DNA from 2 places in the Sphingobium sp. DN12 genome. Region 2 is predicted to be linked to the other one. Evidence: predicted binding sites of a transcription regulator. Region 2 holds the regulator's gene; the other holds the start of a gene.
The links. Region 2 encodes LexA, which represses DNA repair genes until DNA is damaged. Its sites were predicted from a motif close to GTTCCNCNCTTGTTCT; they were not measured.

Region 1: ACI6S0_RS18775 (MmcB family DNA repair protein) is a predicted target of LexA. The motif match lies at 2,575-2,590, and genes of this name have one in related genera.

What each region holds. Positions count from the first base shown of each region.
Region 1 covers NZ_CP173717.1:3,957,848-3,965,655, forward strand. Annotated here, with positions in the region: gene ACI6S0_RS18755 (YcgN family cysteine cluster protein) at 1-315, opposite strand, end outside; gene ACI6S0_RS18760 (SCO family protein) at 319-972, opposite strand; gene ACI6S0_RS18765 (ankyrin repeat domain-containing protein) at 1,017-1,655, shown strand; gene ACI6S0_RS18770 (hypothetical protein) at 1,674-2,048, opposite strand; gene ACI6S0_RS18775 (MmcB family DNA repair protein) at 2,069-2,563, opposite strand; gene ACI6S0_RS18780 (cell wall hydrolase) at 2,667-3,338, opposite strand; gene ACI6S0_RS18785 (DUF1491 family protein) at 3,514-3,864, opposite strand; gene ACI6S0_RS18790 (PaaI family thioesterase) at 3,857-4,354, opposite strand; gene ACI6S0_RS18795 (PTS sugar transporter subunit IIA) at 4,314-4,781, opposite strand; gene hpf (ribosome hibernation-promoting factor, HPF/YfiA family) at 4,912-5,508, opposite strand; gene dnaQ (DNA polymerase III subunit epsilon) at 5,580-6,281, opposite strand; gene coaE (dephospho-CoA kinase) at 6,314-6,907, opposite strand; gene aroE (shikimate dehydrogenase) at 6,919-7,743, opposite strand; gene ACI6S0_RS18820 (Maf family protein) at 7,740-7,808, opposite strand, start outside.
Region 2 covers NZ_CP173717.1:1,153,229-1,161,036, reverse strand. Annotated here, with positions in the region: gene trpD (anthranilate phosphoribosyltransferase) at 40-1,032, shown strand; gene trpC (indole-3-glycerol phosphate synthase TrpC) at 1,029-1,820, shown strand; gene moaC (cyclic pyranopterin monophosphate synthase MoaC) at 1,817-2,302, shown strand; gene ACI6S0_RS05495 (molybdopterin molybdotransferase MoeA) at 2,299-3,483, shown strand; gene lexA (transcriptional repressor LexA) at 3,588-4,265, shown strand; gene ACI6S0_RS05485 (DUF4440 domain-containing protein) at 4,374-5,090, shown strand; gene ACI6S0_RS05480 (ComEC/Rec2 family competence protein) at 5,067-7,214, opposite strand; gene gltX (glutamate--tRNA ligase) at 7,264-7,808, shown strand, end outside.

The DNA.
Region 1 (7,808 bases), 2.1 Mb from region 2:
GACCAGATAATGCCATTCGGGCAGCGGCAGCCCCGCCTCGCGCAGCCGATAGGCACAGGTGCGCGGCAACCAGCTGATCTGCTTCACCTTGGCCGGCGTCAGCCGCACGCAATCGGGCACGAACCGCCGCCGGTCGGGATAGTTGGTGCATTGGCCGCTATGCCGGTCGAGCAGGCGACAGGCGACATTGGTCGGATAGATGCGGCCCGTGTCCTCATCTTCCGCCTTGTGCAGGCAGCATTTGCCGCAACCGTCGCACAGCGCTTCCCATTCGGCGCGGTTCAGCTTGTCGAGGGGCTTGTCCCAGAAGTCCAAATGTCACTTGACCCATTTTTCGAGGAAGGCGCGCACGATATCCGGAGCGCCCTCGTCCACGTCCGGCGTGCCCGGATCATCGACCGGCACCAGCGCGATCGGCTTGCCGTCCGGCCCGAACAGATAGGGCGTGCGGCTGTGGCTGACCAGATAGTCGCTCGCCCCTTCCGGCTTTTCCGCATTGTAGAGGACGACGAAGTCCTTGGCCACCTTCGCGATCTGTTCCGGCGTGCCGGTCAGGCCGACGAGGCGCGGGTGGAAGGCTGTGACATAGGGCTTCAGCACCGCCGGCGTGTCCCGCTTGGGATCGACGCTGATAAAGATCGGCTGCACCTTCGCGGCGCGGGCGGGCGCTGCCTTCTCGAAGGCACTGAACGCCTGCATGATCCGCTGCAGATCGACCGGGCAGACATCCGGGCAATAGGTGTAGCCGAAATAGACGATCCGATACTGGCCCTTATAATCGTCCCAATGCACGGTCTTGCCGTCCTGGTCGGTCAGGGTGAAGGGCGCACCGATGCGCGCACCGACCAGATTGCCCTGCTCGCTCTCGCCGCTTGATGCGTTGCCGCCAGCCCCCATATTGCATGCCGTCAGCAAGGCCAGAAGCGGCAGGGCGAGCGAGATCAGCGCTTTGTTCATGGTGTCGCCTGCCATGCCTTGCTATGGGCCGATTTGCAAATCGAACGGGGCGCGCGACGATGAAGATTGGGATGAAGAGCGGACTTTCCACCTGGCTGTTTCTGGCGCGGCCTGCCGCCATCACCCTGGCACTGATGGCCCCGGTTGCGGCCCAGGCCCAGTTTTCCAACAATTACAACTTCCTCAAGGCGGTGAAGGACGCCGACGGCGAAAAGGCGACCGACCTGCTGCAGAAGCCGGGTTCGACCGTCATCAACAGCCGTGACGTCACCACCGGTGAAACCGCGCTGCACATCGTCATCGGCCGCCGCGACACGACCTGGCTCAACTTCATGCTGTCGAAGGGCGCCAATCCGAACCTGGCCGACAATAATGGCACCACGCCGCTGCTGCTCGCCGTGCAGAACCGGTACGAGGAAGGCGTGCGCCTGCTGCTCGCCCGCGGTGCCCAGGTCGACAAGACCAATGGCAGCGGCGAGACCGCATTGATCCGCGCGGTGCAGCTGCGCGACATCGGCCTGGTCCGCCTGCTGGTGGCGCAGGGCGCCAATGCGGACAAGCGCGACACGATCGCCGGCATGTCCGCCCGCGACTATGCCGAACGCGACAGCCGCACGCCGGGTCTGGTCGAGGCCCTCGATTCCGCCAAGGCCAACGCCGCAGCGCCCAAGGGCCCGGTCCAGGGTCCGGTTTTCTGAAACATTGGGTGGCCGTGCTTAGCCCGCGGCCACTTCCTCGTCAGTCCACCAGCGGATATGCTTCGCTTCGCCACTGGCTTCGACAATCGCCTCTAGGGCATCAGCCAGCCTTTCCACCGGCTCCATGGTGCTGATGCGACGAAACCAACGTCTCACAAAGGGCCGTGAAGGTTCGATGAAACAAAGCACACCGTCAGGATATTCCAGATAGTGGCCGCATCCGATCCACAGTGAGAAGGCCTCATGCGCGATCGGAACGCACCAGCCCCAATCCTCCTGAACGATCGGCTGGGCTTGAAAGCCATAATGAGGCAGGCGTTCGGCCAGAACCTGGGCGATGGCCGCCCCATCGTCTGCATAAACTGCCGATCGAAATTCCAGATGCGAGCGCATCGACCACCCTTCTTCTGATATTACCAGCCCAATTCCGCCGCATAATCCGGGTCGGCCAGCGCCGACAGGCGGCGAGCGGCGCGGCGGGCAAAGCGCAGCGTCTCTGCCTTGCGCCGGGCGGCGGCCAGCGGCTCGAACGGCGCGGCCCGCACCAGTTCGGCATCATATTGGTCGGCGACGATCAGGCCGGTGCGGGCCGGCCACAGCGCCTCGCTGTCGAACAGGCCGGTGTCGAAGCCCGATGGCACCGCCCAGAAATAGCGGTCGCAATAGTCGAAATAATCCGGCCATTTCATGTCGCCCAGCAGGTCCGCCCGGCTGCACTTGATCTCCACGATGGTCAGGCGCCCGGCGCTGTCGATCGCCATGATGTCGGCCCGCCGGCCATTGGGCAGCGGCACTTCCAATATGCCGTTCATGTCATGGCGGTGGAACAGGCGCAGCGTGCCGCGCGCAACCGCCAGCGCGGTCCCGTCGGTCAGCGGTGAACAGCGATCGGCGTCTTGGATGGTCATGGCACCAGACTAGAACAGGAAGGGAACAAAAGAAAAGACCGATTCGGACATGGGGTCCGAACCGGCCTTCAAAAGGGCGTCACTGTCGCGCGGTGAGCGCGGATCAGCGATAGAAGACGTGATTGTCGATCGACGCCAGCTTGGTCTTGCCCCAGCCCGGCGACACGCGGCGGGCATGGAAGAACAGTGCGCCTTCGGCCTGGCTGTCCCAGCTGTCGTCGAGGGCGATCTGCGCGATCGCAACCGCCTCGCGCCAGGAATCGCTGGCGATGTTGATCGGCGGCATGCCGTGACCACGCACGAAGCTGAACTGGCTCGGCTGATAGACGACGCCGCACAGGCTGCTGGCGAAGCGGCCCGACTTGGCGCGGTTGATGATGACGCGGGCGACGGCCAGCTGGCCCTCCAGCGTTTCACCCTTGGATTCGAAATAGACCGCACCGGCCAGGCACTTCATGTCGCCTTCGACATCCTCGGGAGCGCCTTGCGCATCAACCAGGGCTGCCAGGGTCTCGGCCTTGGGCTCGATATCGGTCGAAAAATTGCTGCCAGCCTTGGAGCCGGAATCCAGCGACTGCGCGACTTCCTGCGGCGCAGCGAAAACGACGGCGGGCTTGGTGCCGGCCGTGGGTGCGCTAGTCAGCGCGGCGGTTTCCGGCAGGGAAACCGTGGACAGGGAGGCCTCGCTGGCGCTCGACATGTCCGACGCCGTAACAGCCGCAGCGGCCGACAGCGTAAATGCCGCGATGATCGCGGCCTTCAGACGAAAACTCATTATGGCTCAAAATCGTGCGGTTATTGGCCAGAAACGTCGATTGTAACCGATATTCTGTGACGTTCGGCCGCCCCCCGTCTGCGTGTTTACCGGCCCGCCCCCCATGGACGAATGCAGGCAACCTGCGCGTTCAGCGTCGGCCGCCATTGCCCGCGCGCGTGCAAGGAGTCAACGATCAGCAGATCGTTTCAGCGGCGAACCGTTCCGCATCCGCGATATCAAGCTCCACCAGCCACAGGTCGGGGTCCGATCTGCGCCGGCGTTCGGCATAGGCGGCGAACGCCTCCGGCCCCTCTTCCGCAGGGGGTCCACAGCGCATCAATGCATGGCCGCCGCGAAAGTTCGATACTCGTTCGAAAATTGCGGATTCCCGCCCCTTGTCCATCACCTGGACCAGGATGACGCCGCTCATTGCATCGCCCTTGGCCAGGATCATGGCAAAGCCGCCGGCGGCATTCACCCGCTTCACCAGCGCGCCGACCAGCATCGCGCTGGTCAGCCGCGCGGCCGGACTATCCTCAGCCATGATATCCCGGCAGCGATGACAGCGGAATTTGCGACCGCATGAAGGTGCCGGTGCCCCGGCCCACCTCTTCCCCGTCCGAATCGAGGATGCTTGCCTCGGCGACATAGACGCGGCGCTTGCCGCTGATCCAGCGCCCCTCGGCGCGCAGCTTTCCAGGGCCGATCGGCCGGGTGAAGAGCAGGTTGAAGGCGGTGGTCAACAGGAAGCGATCGCTGACCAGACTGTTGGCGGCATAGAAGGCCGCATCGTCCAGCATCTTGAAATAGACGGTGCCATGCACCGCACCGGCAGCATGGAAATGCCGCTCGTCGACCTCGAAATCGATCACCGATCGGCCGGGTTCCGGCACGCACAGGGTCGACAGGAACAGGTCGTTGATCGGCGCGCTGTTGTAGAGATGCTCCAGCGCGCGAAAATGCGCCGCCTCGCCACTGGCGAGCGCAGCGGCCTCAGGCGGCGTCACGCGCCTCACCACCGGCCAGCAGCGCATGCAGCGCCTCGGCCGACTTAGCACCGCGCAGGCGCGTCACCTGCGCCTCGTCACGCAGATAGCGGGATACACGCGCCAGCGTCTTCAAATGCTCGGCACCGCTGTCCTGCGGCGACAGCAGCGCGAACACGACATCGACCGGCGCATCATCGACCGCGTCGAACGGCGCCGGCGGATCGAGCAGCACGACCACGCCGCACATGCGGTCGAGGCCCGGCAGCTTGGCATGGGGAATGGCAACGCCGCCACCGAAGCCGGTGGAGCCCAGACGCTCGCGCTCCAGCAGCGCGTCGGCGGCCGCTTCGGCATCCACGCCATAGGATTGCGCCGCCAGAGCCGCGATCTTCTGGAACAGCATCTTCTTGCCGTTCACAGTCACCTCGGTGGCCAGCGCGTCCGGCGAGACAATATCGTTGAAATGCACCATTTTACTTCCGGGGGCAGCCGAGGCGCGCCCAGCCTGTCGAAAAAAATGCGCGTTGCTCGGAGAAACTAAAGCCCGGCCCCATAGGCCGCCTGCACCCGGAGGTCAACAGGCGGCCCGGCTTGGCAGGGGGTCAGCCGCGCGGCTCGACCCAGCCGATCGTGCCGTCCTGACGGCGATAGACCATATTATAGGCCGACGTGCCGGCATTGAGGAACAGCAGCGCATTGGTGTTGCGCAGGTCCAGCATCATCACCGCGTCGGACACGCTGGCCTCGGGAATGTCGACCCGCGTTTCGGCGACGATCAGGGGCGCATCGGCCGCTTCGGCCTCCTCGTCGGCGGCACCGGCGAAGATGGTATAGCCCGCGCCGTCGATATCATCGACGCTATAGCCATTGGCGCGCTGCGCCTCGGCAGCGGCGGCCTGGATGCTGCGGTCCTTCAGGCGGCGCATATAGCGGCGCAGCTGCTTCTCGATCCGGTCCGATGCCTGGTCGAAGGCGGGATGCGCCTCCTGCGCCTCGCCGGCGCCCTTCAGGATCAGGCCGGTCATCACATGGCAGACGATATCACAATGGAAGGCGCCATGCGGCGCCGGTCGGAAGGTCACCTGGGCGGAAATCGTGCGGGAGAAATATTTCTCGGCTATCGCTTCCAGCCGGTCGCTGACGTGCTGCTTGAGCGCCTCGCCCGTCTCGACCTGATGCCCGGAAACACGGATATCCATATGCCTTCTCCTTATTCTTGCCGGGACGCCGGATCAGCGGCCCGGTTGGCACGTGGCAAACGCCGGCAGGTTCAGGCCGGCGGCGCCTCCTCGAGCCAGAGCGGCTTATCCAGCTTCGCGACGAAAGCGGCATGCCTCTCCAGCTCCTCCGCGCTCGCCGTGAAGACGCGCGCGGGACGAACAGGGCGAACAACGGCGGTTTCCGTCAGTTCCACCCTGACGATCTCTTTCTCTTCCTCCTGTGCAAGACCCAGGCCGATCTGACGGCCGCCGGTCAATTCGACATAGAGCTGCGCCAGCAGTTCGGCGTCGAGCAGCGCGCCATGCTTGACGCGATGGCTGCGGTCGATGCCGTAACGGGTGCAGAGCGCGTCCAGGCTGTGCTTGGCGCCGGGATGCAGGGTGCGGGCGATCGCCACCGTGTCGATCATCCGGTCCATCGACACGGCGTCGCGCGCGCAGAGCTTCAATTCGTGATTGAGGAATCCGAAGTCGAAGCGCGCATTATGCGCGACCAGCGGGCTGTCCTCCAGGAAATCCATCAGTTCAGCCACGCCCTCGCGGAACAGCGGCTTGTCCGACAGGAACTGGCTCGACAGGCCATGCACCGCCTCGGCGGCGGAGGGCATGTCGCGCTGTGGATTATAATAGGCGTGGAAGGTGCGGCCGGTCGGCACGCGATTGATAAGCTCTATGCACCCGATTTCGACCAGCCGATCGCCGGATGCCGGATCAAATCCCGTCGTTTCGGTGTCGAAAATGATCTCGCGCATCGCCCTTTTGAACCGACTCTCTATGACTCTACTTATCTGCCTGTCCGGGCGCCAAGGCAAGCGACCAGACGCCTGACCTGTGCTCGGGTTGCGGCAAATGTCGTACCCGTGTTGATGATATAGTCTGCCCTTAGCCGCTTTTCAGCATCGGGCAGCTGCAAGTGCAGGATTCTACGAAATTTTGCCACCGTCATGCCCGGCCGGGCCAGCACCCGCCGCCGCTGTTTCCATGCGGGCGCACTGACGACGATGATCCCCGCCATGCGCCGGTAGCCACCCGTCTCGAACAGCAAGGGCACGTCCAGGATGACGAATTGGCGCGATCGATGGCGTTTGAGGAATCGCCGCCGCGACTCGCCCACGGCGGGATGGACGATCGCCTCCAGTGCCTTCAATTCGGCGGGATGGCCGAACACCGCCGCGCCCAGCTTCGCCCGGTTGACCCCCTGCGGCCCGGTGGTGCCGGGAAAGCGCGCCTCGATCGCCGGGATCAGCCGGCCGCCCGGCCCCTGCAGCCGATGCACCTCGGCATCGGCATCGAACACCGGCACGCCCTCGCGGCGAAACATCGCCGCAACCGCCGACTTGCCCATGCCGATCGAGCCGGTGAGGCCGTAAATCTTCACCCCGTCGCCGTTCAGTCCGCCGCCAGCAGCAGCGCGCGCAGTTCCGCGTCCAGTTCGCGCGGCGCTTCCGCATCGAAGAAGATATCGAACGCCAGCGCCGCCTGGCCGATCAGCATTTCCAGTCCGTCCAGCGTCTTGAGGCCCCGGTCGCGCGCCGCCTTCAGCAGACCGGTCTCCAGCGGCGCATAGACGATGTCATAGACGGTCGCGCTGCCCGGCAGCGGCGACAGGTCCAGATCCAGCGCCGGCTGGCCGACCATGCCCAGCGACGTGCTGTTGACCAGCAGGTCGGCGGCCGGCAGCGCATCGGTCATGCCGATCACCTTGCCCTTCACCCCGGCCCGGTCGAGCAGCGCCTGTCCCTTGGCCGGGTCGCGCGCCATGATCGTGATCTCCGGCACGCCCAGGCTGGTAAGCGCGAACAGGATCGCCCGCGCCGCGCCGCCCGCGCCGATCAGCACCGCATGGCGGCCCTTCCACTTGTCGCGCAGCAGCGGCTGCAGGAACCCGCCGGCATCGGTATTGGTGCCGATCAGCGGGCCTGCGGTCTCGCTGGCGATGGTGTTCATCGCACCGATCCGGTCGCGCACCCCGCCCGGATCGTCGGTATAGTCCATCACCGCGATCTTGTGGGGAATGGTGACATTGCAGCCCAGCCAGTCGGGATCGGCCCGGCGCTGCAGGAAATAGGCGGACAGCCCCTCGGGCGTCACATGGGTCTTCTTATATTCCGCCTCGATATCCAGCGCCTGCAGCCAGAAATTGTGGATAAGGGGCGACTTGCTGTGGTCGATCGGATCGCCGATCACCTCGGCATAGGGGAGCTTGTCGGTCATGACGCCAGAACGCCCCTTATGCGCAGGAAGTCAAGCAGCGGCAGCAGCGGCAGGCCCTGGATGCC
Region 2 (7,808 bases):
CTCGACTTTCGCGCGCGGCCGGGACTAAAGGCTTGGCCTATGACCCTGTTGCCCGATCCCAGCGCGCCCCTGGCCGCCGACGAAGCCGCCCGCGCCTTCGACCTGCTGTTCGACGCCGACCTGTCGGACGAGGCGATCGCCGGCTTCCTCGTCACCATGGCGCGGCGCGGCGAGACCGCGACGGAGATCGCCGCCGCCGCCCGCGCGATGCGCGCCCGGATGATCCCGGTCGACGCGCCCGACGGCACGATCGACGTTTGCGGCACCGGCGGCGACGGCCATCATACGCTCAACGTCTCGACCGCCGTCAGCCTGGTGGTTGCGGCCGCCGGCGTACCGGTCGCCAAGCATGGCAATCGCGCTGCCTCGTCCAAGGCGGGGGCCGCCGACACGCTCGAAGCGCTGGGCCTCGACCTCGATCGCGCCGCCGCCACGGCGGAAGCGACGCTCAAGGATCTGGGCATCTGCTTCCTGTTCGCGCAAAATTATCACCCTGCGCTCAAGCGCCTCGGCCCGATCCGCCGGTCGATTGGCGAACGCACCATCTTCAACCTGATGGGGCCGCTCGCCAATCCCGCCAATGTCCGCCGCCAACTGGTCGGCATCGCCCGCCCCGCTTACGTCCCCATCTATGCCGATGCGCTCGGCCAGCTTGGCGCCACCCATGCGATGATCGTGTCGGGCGACGAAGGGCTCGACGAACTCTCGCTCGCCGGCGGCAACGACATTGCCGAGGTGACGGCCGACGGCGTGGTCGCGATGCGCCGCCTGACCGCCGCGGACCTCGGCCTCTCGACCCATCCCGTCACCGCCATTCGCGGCGGCGACCCGGCCCATAATGCTGCGGCGCTCCGCGCCCTGCTCCAGGGCGAGGCCGGTGCCTATCGCGACGCCGTGCTGCTCAACGCCGCCGCCGCTTTGGTGGTGGCCGATGCCGCCCATGATTTCCAGGAAGGCGTCGAACAGGCCGCCGAAGCGATCGACAACGGCCTTGCCAACGCACTCCTCAATTGCTGGATTGCCTATCAATGACCAACAAGCTCATCGAAATCTGCGATTTCAAGCGCGAGGATGTCGCCCGCCGCAAGGCCGCGACGACGATCGCCTCGCTCCACGCCCGCGCCAGCGAGCAGACCCCGCCGCGCGGCTTCCGCAGGGCACTGGACGATGCCGCCCGCTCGGGCTTCGGCCTGATCGCCGAAGTGAAGAAGGCCAGCCCGTCCAAGGGGCTGATCCGCGCCGATTTCGATCCGCCGGCCCATGCGGTGGCCTATGCCGCCGGCGGCGCCGCCTGCCTTTCGGTGCTGACCGACGAGCCCTATTTCCAGGGCCATGACGATTATCTGATGGCCGCCCGCTCGGCCTGCGCGCTGCCGGCGCTGCGCAAGGATTTCATCGTCGATCCCTGGCAGATCCTCGAAAGCCGCGCGCTCGGCGCCGACGCGATCCTGATCATCGTCGCCGCGCTGGACGACGGCCAGATGCAGGAGATAGAGGACGCGGCGCTCGGCCTTGGCATGGATGCCCTGGTCGAGGTGCATGACGAGGCCGAACTGGAACGCGCGCTCAAGCTCCGCTCGCGCCTGATCGGCGTCAACAACCGCGATCTGCGCGACTTCAGCGTCGATTTCGCTCGCACCTATGAACTGGTGGGCAAGGCGCCCGACGGCTGCACTTTTGTCGCCGAAAGCGGCCTTGGTTCGCATGCCGACCTCACCGCCATGGCCGATCATGGCGTGCGCTGCTTCCTGGTCGGCGAAACGCTGATGCGCCAGGCCGATGTCGAGGCGGCGACCCGCAACCTGCTGACGGGCGCATGACCGGCCTCACCCATCTGGACGAGGATGGCGCCGCTCGCATGGTCGATGTCTCGGCCAAGGCTGTGACCGCGCGCGAGGCGGTGGCCGCCGGGCGCATCACCATGGCCGCCGACGCTGCGCAGGCGATCGCCGCCGGCCTCGTCAAGAAGGGGGATGTGCTGGCCGTTGCCCGTGTCGCCGGCATCATGGCGGCCAAGCGCACCGCCGAACTGATCCCGCTCTGCCATCCGATCCCGCTGAGCGCCGTCACCATCGACTTTGCCCTGCACGACGACGGCGTCACCGTCACCGCGACCGCGCGCACCGCCGGCCAGACCGGGGTGGAGATGGAGGCGCTGACCGCCGCGACCGCCGCGCTCCTGACCGTCTATGACATGGCCAAGGCGCTCGATAAGGGCATGATAATCGGCGATGTTCGCCTGCTCGCCAAGCGCGGCGGCAAGTCGGGCGACTGGACCGCGCCGGAGCAAGCTGGCCGATGAGCCTGATGCCGATCGCGGACGCGCAGGCGCGGCTCCTTGCCCTTGCCGATCCGTTGCCGGCCGAACATGTGCCCGTCTCCGCCTGCGCCGGTCGCTGGCTCGCCACCGACATCACCGCGCTCCGCGACCAGCCCTGGGCCGATCTTTCCGCGATGGACGGCTATGCCGTGCGCGCATCCGAAGGCGCCGGACCGTGGCAGCTGGTCGCCACCAGCAGCGCGGGCGACGCCGATATCCCGCCCCTGCAACCGGGCCAGGCTTGCCGCATCTTCACTGGCGCGCCCTTGCCGGCCGGCGCCGATGCGATCCTGATCCAGGAAAATGCCACGCGCGCCGGCGACAAACTGACCGCGCATGACGGCATATTGACGCCCGGCAGGCATGTCCGCCCGCTCGGTTCCGATTTCCGCGCCGGCACGCTGCTGGTCAGCGCAGGCAGCCGCCTCACGCCGGGCCAGATCGCGCTTGCCGTCCTTGGCGGCCATGGCAGCCTGCCCGTCAGCGCCCGGCCCCGCATCGCCCTGCTCTCGACCGGCAATGAACTTGTGCCCCCCGGCGCGCCGACGCCGCCGGGCTATCTCCCCTCCTCCAACGCGCCGATGCTGGCCGCGCTGCTCGCCGCCCTGCCCTGCGAGGTGATCGACCTCGGCATCGTGCCCGACGATCTCTCCGCCATGACGCAGGCGCTGGAACAGGCGTCACAGGCCGACATCATCGTCTCGACCGGCGGCGCCTCGGTCGGCGACCATGACTATGTCCGCCCCGCCTTCGCGGCCGCCGGCGGCACGCTCGATTTCTACAAGATCGCGATGCGGCCGGGGAAGCCGCTGATGGCCGGGCGCCTGGGGAACGCCACCTTTCTCGGCCTGCCGGGCAATCCGGTTTCCGCCTTCGTCACCGGCACCCTCTTCCTCTGCCCGCTGGTCCGCCATCTCGCCGGATCGCGCGCGCCGCTGCCGCCGGTCGTGCAGGCCCGCCTTGCGGCCCCACTCGGCCCAACGGCGGAGCGCGACGATTATCTGCGCGCCTATCGCGGGGCCGACGGCATCGTCTCGGTCACATCGCAGGACAGCGCCGCCACCGCCGCCATGGCGCTGGCCGACTGTCTGATCCGCCGGCCGGCCGGCTCAGCCCCCGCCATTGCCGGCGACATGGTCGACATCATCCCCCTGACCGCCTGACTATCTGACTGCCTGACCGGCAAAAGCGGCGCATGGCTTAACGCGCTTGACTTGCCCCTTTCCGTTTCCTATGCGTTCTTCATTCGTTCCATGGAGGACCGCCGATGTTGACGCCTAAGCAGCAGGAATTGCTGAGCTTCATTCAGACCCGGCTGGAAGAAGGCGGCGTGTCCCCTTCGTTCGAGGAGATGAAGGACGCGCTCGACCTGCGCTCCAAGTCCGGCATCCACCGGCTGATCAATGCGCTGGAGGAACGGGGCTTCATCCGTCGCCTGCCTAACCGCGCCCGCGCGCTCGAAGTGTTGAAGCTGCCCGATGCGATGCACCGCGCCCCCGCGCCGGCCATTCCGACGCCCAAGGTGTCGGCTCCGGCCGTGCTGCTGCCGACCGCCGCCAATGACGTGATCGAAATCCCGCTGCACGGCCGCATCGCCGCCGGCGTGCCGATCGAGGCGATGGAAAGCCATACCATGCTCTCCGTCCCCGCCGCCTTGCTCGGCTCGGGCGACCATTATGCGCTCGAAGTGTCGGGGGACTCGATGATGGAGGCCGGCATTCTCGACGGCGACTTCGCGCTGATCCAGCGCACCGATGTCGCGCGCGAGGGCCAGATCGTCGTCGCCCTGATCGACGACGCCGAAGCGACGCTCAAATATTTCCGCCGCGAAGGCAGCCGGGTCCGGCTCGATCCCGCCAATGCCGCCTATGAACCGCAGATCTACGATACGCGCCAGGTCCGCATCCAAGGCAAGCTCGCCGGCCTGCTGCGCCGCTACAACTGACCCGGTGAGCGGCGGAGCAGCGTTCCGTCGCCCCGTCCCGTCCGATCCGGGATGGGCAGCCCCCTGCAGCCATGATAGCATGGCGCTGCGTTACAGGGGGTCTGGCTCATGTCCTATTTGCGCTCCATCTGTCCGATCATCGTCCTGTCATGCGCTTCTCCTGCGATCGCGCAGGATGACGAACAGACCCTCGCCCCTTTCCGCAGCCTGATCGAAACGCGCCTAGCCGCGCTCAAGAGCGGCGATATCGCGAAATATATGGCGATGCTCGACAAGGATTATGTCGTCATTTCCGATCTGGGCGAGCGGCGCACCCGCGCCGACCTGCCCGCCTATCTGCCGACCATCTCCAACCCGTCGCGCAGCTATGCCATCCAGTCGATCCATGCCCGCATCATCGACGACATCGCCCTGGTCGATGCCGAGATCCGGGAAGACATGGCCGATGCCGTCGGCGGCTGGCACGAAAGCGATATCTTTGTGCGCCAGGGCAGTCGCTGGCTCTATCTGCACCGGCAGGACAGTTCGATCCTCTATCCCCCCGCGCCCGTGCCGACCGATGCCGACCCGCTCGATGATTATGTCGGCCAATATCGCTCGGCAGCCGGCCTGACGGACATCATCACCGTGCACGACGGCACGCTCTACGGCCAATCGACGCCACAGGATGCGCCGACTGCCCTGATCCATGTCGGTCCGGGCGCCTTCGCCATCCCCGGCGGCGCGGACCTGCTGGTCTTCACCCGCTCGCCCACCGGCACAGTGACCGGCCTGATCGGCCACCTCACCAGCGGCCAGATATCAACCTCCGCCAAACTGCCCTGACACCCGTCGCCGCACCGCCGGTCGCACGATCCACGGATGCGCGTCGCCGGGCCGATGGACGGTGTGAACTTTGCCGCTTTCAAGGCCAATCGACAGGCCGCCGGTGCGGGATAGCAGCCGGCGGTCGATTTTCATCCAGCGCGGTCGGCACCACCAGGGCAGGCCCCGGTCGCTGATGACGATATCGGCCGCCGCGCAGTCCCGCTCCAATATCGGGCGATCGACCAGCATCGCATTGCGGGTCACCAGCAAGCGCCAGTCGTGCCCGCCCCGCGGCAACGTCACCGCGCACAGATCGGTCGAACAGCGTGCCTGCTTCATCTTCGCGATCGCCTCCAGCGTCCCGTCATAGCCCGCACTCTCGCTCAGCACGTCGCGGACATAGTCGCCCGCCCCCTCGCGCAGCAGCGCCATCGTCCCCGCCGGCGTCCGCACCGCGACATGCCGCCCGTCGCCCGTCACCACGATATCGGGCGGCGCCAGCAGCGCGATGCCGATCAGACCAACCGCCACCGGCCCAAGCCCCAGCCAGCGCCAGCGACTGCGCCAGAGCAGGCACCAGAGGCCTCCCACCACGATGATCCCGAAAATCCAGCCCGGCACCGCCGGCGCCAGCATCACCGCCATCGGGCTCGCCGCCACGCCATGCGCCACCGCCAGCAACAGCGCGATCGCCTTGGCCGTGAGCCACCAGAAGGGCGCGCCCAGCCCGGCCAGATCGAAGCACAGCGCCAGCGCCTCCAGCGGCATGATGACGAAGGTGGTGAGCGGGATCGCGACCAGATTGGCCACCGCGCCGAGCAAACCTGCCTTGTGAAAATGGAAAAGCGCGATCGGCGCCAGCACCAGTTCGATGGCAAGGCCGGTCACCAGCATCGCCGCCACCGTCCGCCCGGCCTTGCGCAACCAAGGCTCGTCCCGCGCCATCGCGAACGCCTTGAACCGCCGATGCTCGCCCAGCGCCACCAGCGCGACTACGGCGGCGAAGCTCATCTGGAAGCTCGGGCCGATCAGCGCCTCGGGCCAGAAGGCCAGCACCACCAGCGCACCGGTCGCCACCAGCCGCAATGTGATCGCCTCGCGCCCCAGCGCCAGCCCGCCCAGCACCAGCAGCGCCGCGATGCAGGATCGCACCGTCGGCACCTCCGCCCCAGTCAGCAGCGTGTAGCCGATTCCCGCCAACGCGCCCCCGGCCGCCGCGATCAGCATCAGCGGCCAGTCCAAAGCCGCGCGCGGAATCAACGCCAGCAGGCGCAACAGCAGGAAGATCACCGCCCCGATCAGCGCCGTCACATGCAGCCCGCTGATCGAGAGAAGATGGGCAAGCCCACTGCGCCGCATCGCCTCCGCATCCGTTTCGGCAATCGCGCCCTGGTCGCCGGTCGCCAGCGCCACCGCAATCCCCGCCGGTGCGCCCGTCACCTGTCCGCTGATATGATCGAACAGCCGCGCCCGCAGCGTCGGCCCCTCACGCGCCTTCTCCACCACCTCGACCGGCGCCAGCGCGCGCCCGGTCGCCCCGATCCCCTGGAAATAGGCGCGTCGCGCAAAATCGAACGCGCCCGGCACGCTCGGCGGCGCGGGCGGCATCAGCCGCACACGAAAGCGCAGCACCGCCCCCTTGCCCAGCCCTTCGGGCATGTCCGCCTCCGCGATATTTACCCGGATCGCCGCGGGCAGCGCCGGCGCCGCGATCGGCCGCAGGCCCACCCGAACCATCTGTTGCGCCGGCAGCTTGGCCACCGCCGTCACCGTGCCCGTCACCTGTGCGAATATGGGACGAGCCAGCGGCGGCTGCCCCAGCCATGTCGCCTTGCCCCAGACCAGCAGGCAACCAACACAAGCCAGCAAGCCGCCGGCCACCAGCATGTGCCGCAATCGCGCGCCAACCGGCAGCAACAGCGCCAGACAGGCCAGCCCCAGCGCCCCGCAGCAACAGGCCAGCCAGTGTGCCGGTCCCGGCAGCACGAACCAGCCGGCAATGCCCGCGCCCAGCGCCACCGGCACCCACAAGGCAAGCTGTTCGCGCTCCACCTCCAGCCATTGTTCGATCCGCGCAAATCCATTGTGCGCAATACGCACCGTCCTGCGCCCAACGGACGTTTGTCGTGGCTCAAAAGCCATGCTAGGGGGCGTCGCATCCATGGATCAGGCAGGAAGAATGTCAGCGAATATGACGGCAAGTGCAACGGGATTGAACAAGCAGGTGGTGACCCGTTTCGCCCCGTCGCCAACGGGCTTCCTGCATATTGGCGGCGCCCGCACCGCGCTGTTCAACTGGCTGTTTGCGCGCCATCATGGCGGCAAGTTCCTGCTCCGCATCGAGGATACGGATCGCGCCCGCTCCACCGAGGAAGCCGTGGCCGCCATTTTCGACGGTCTGGAATGGCTGAACCTGGGCGGCGATGAGCCGGCGGTGTTCCAGTTCGAGCGCACCCCGCGCCATGCCGAGGTCGCCAACCAACTGCTCGCCAATGGCCATGCCTATCGCTGCTATGCGACGCAGGAAGAGCTGGCCGAGCTGCGCGAACAGCAGCGCGCCGCCAAGCAGCCGATGCGCTATGACGGCCGCTGGCGCGACCGTTCGCCGGAGGAAGCGCCCGAAGGCGCCCCCTTCGTCATCCGTATCAAGGCCCCTCGGACCGGCGAAACGGTCATCGAGGATGCGGTGCAGGGCCGCGTCGTGGTGCAGAATGCCGAGCTGGACGACATGATCCT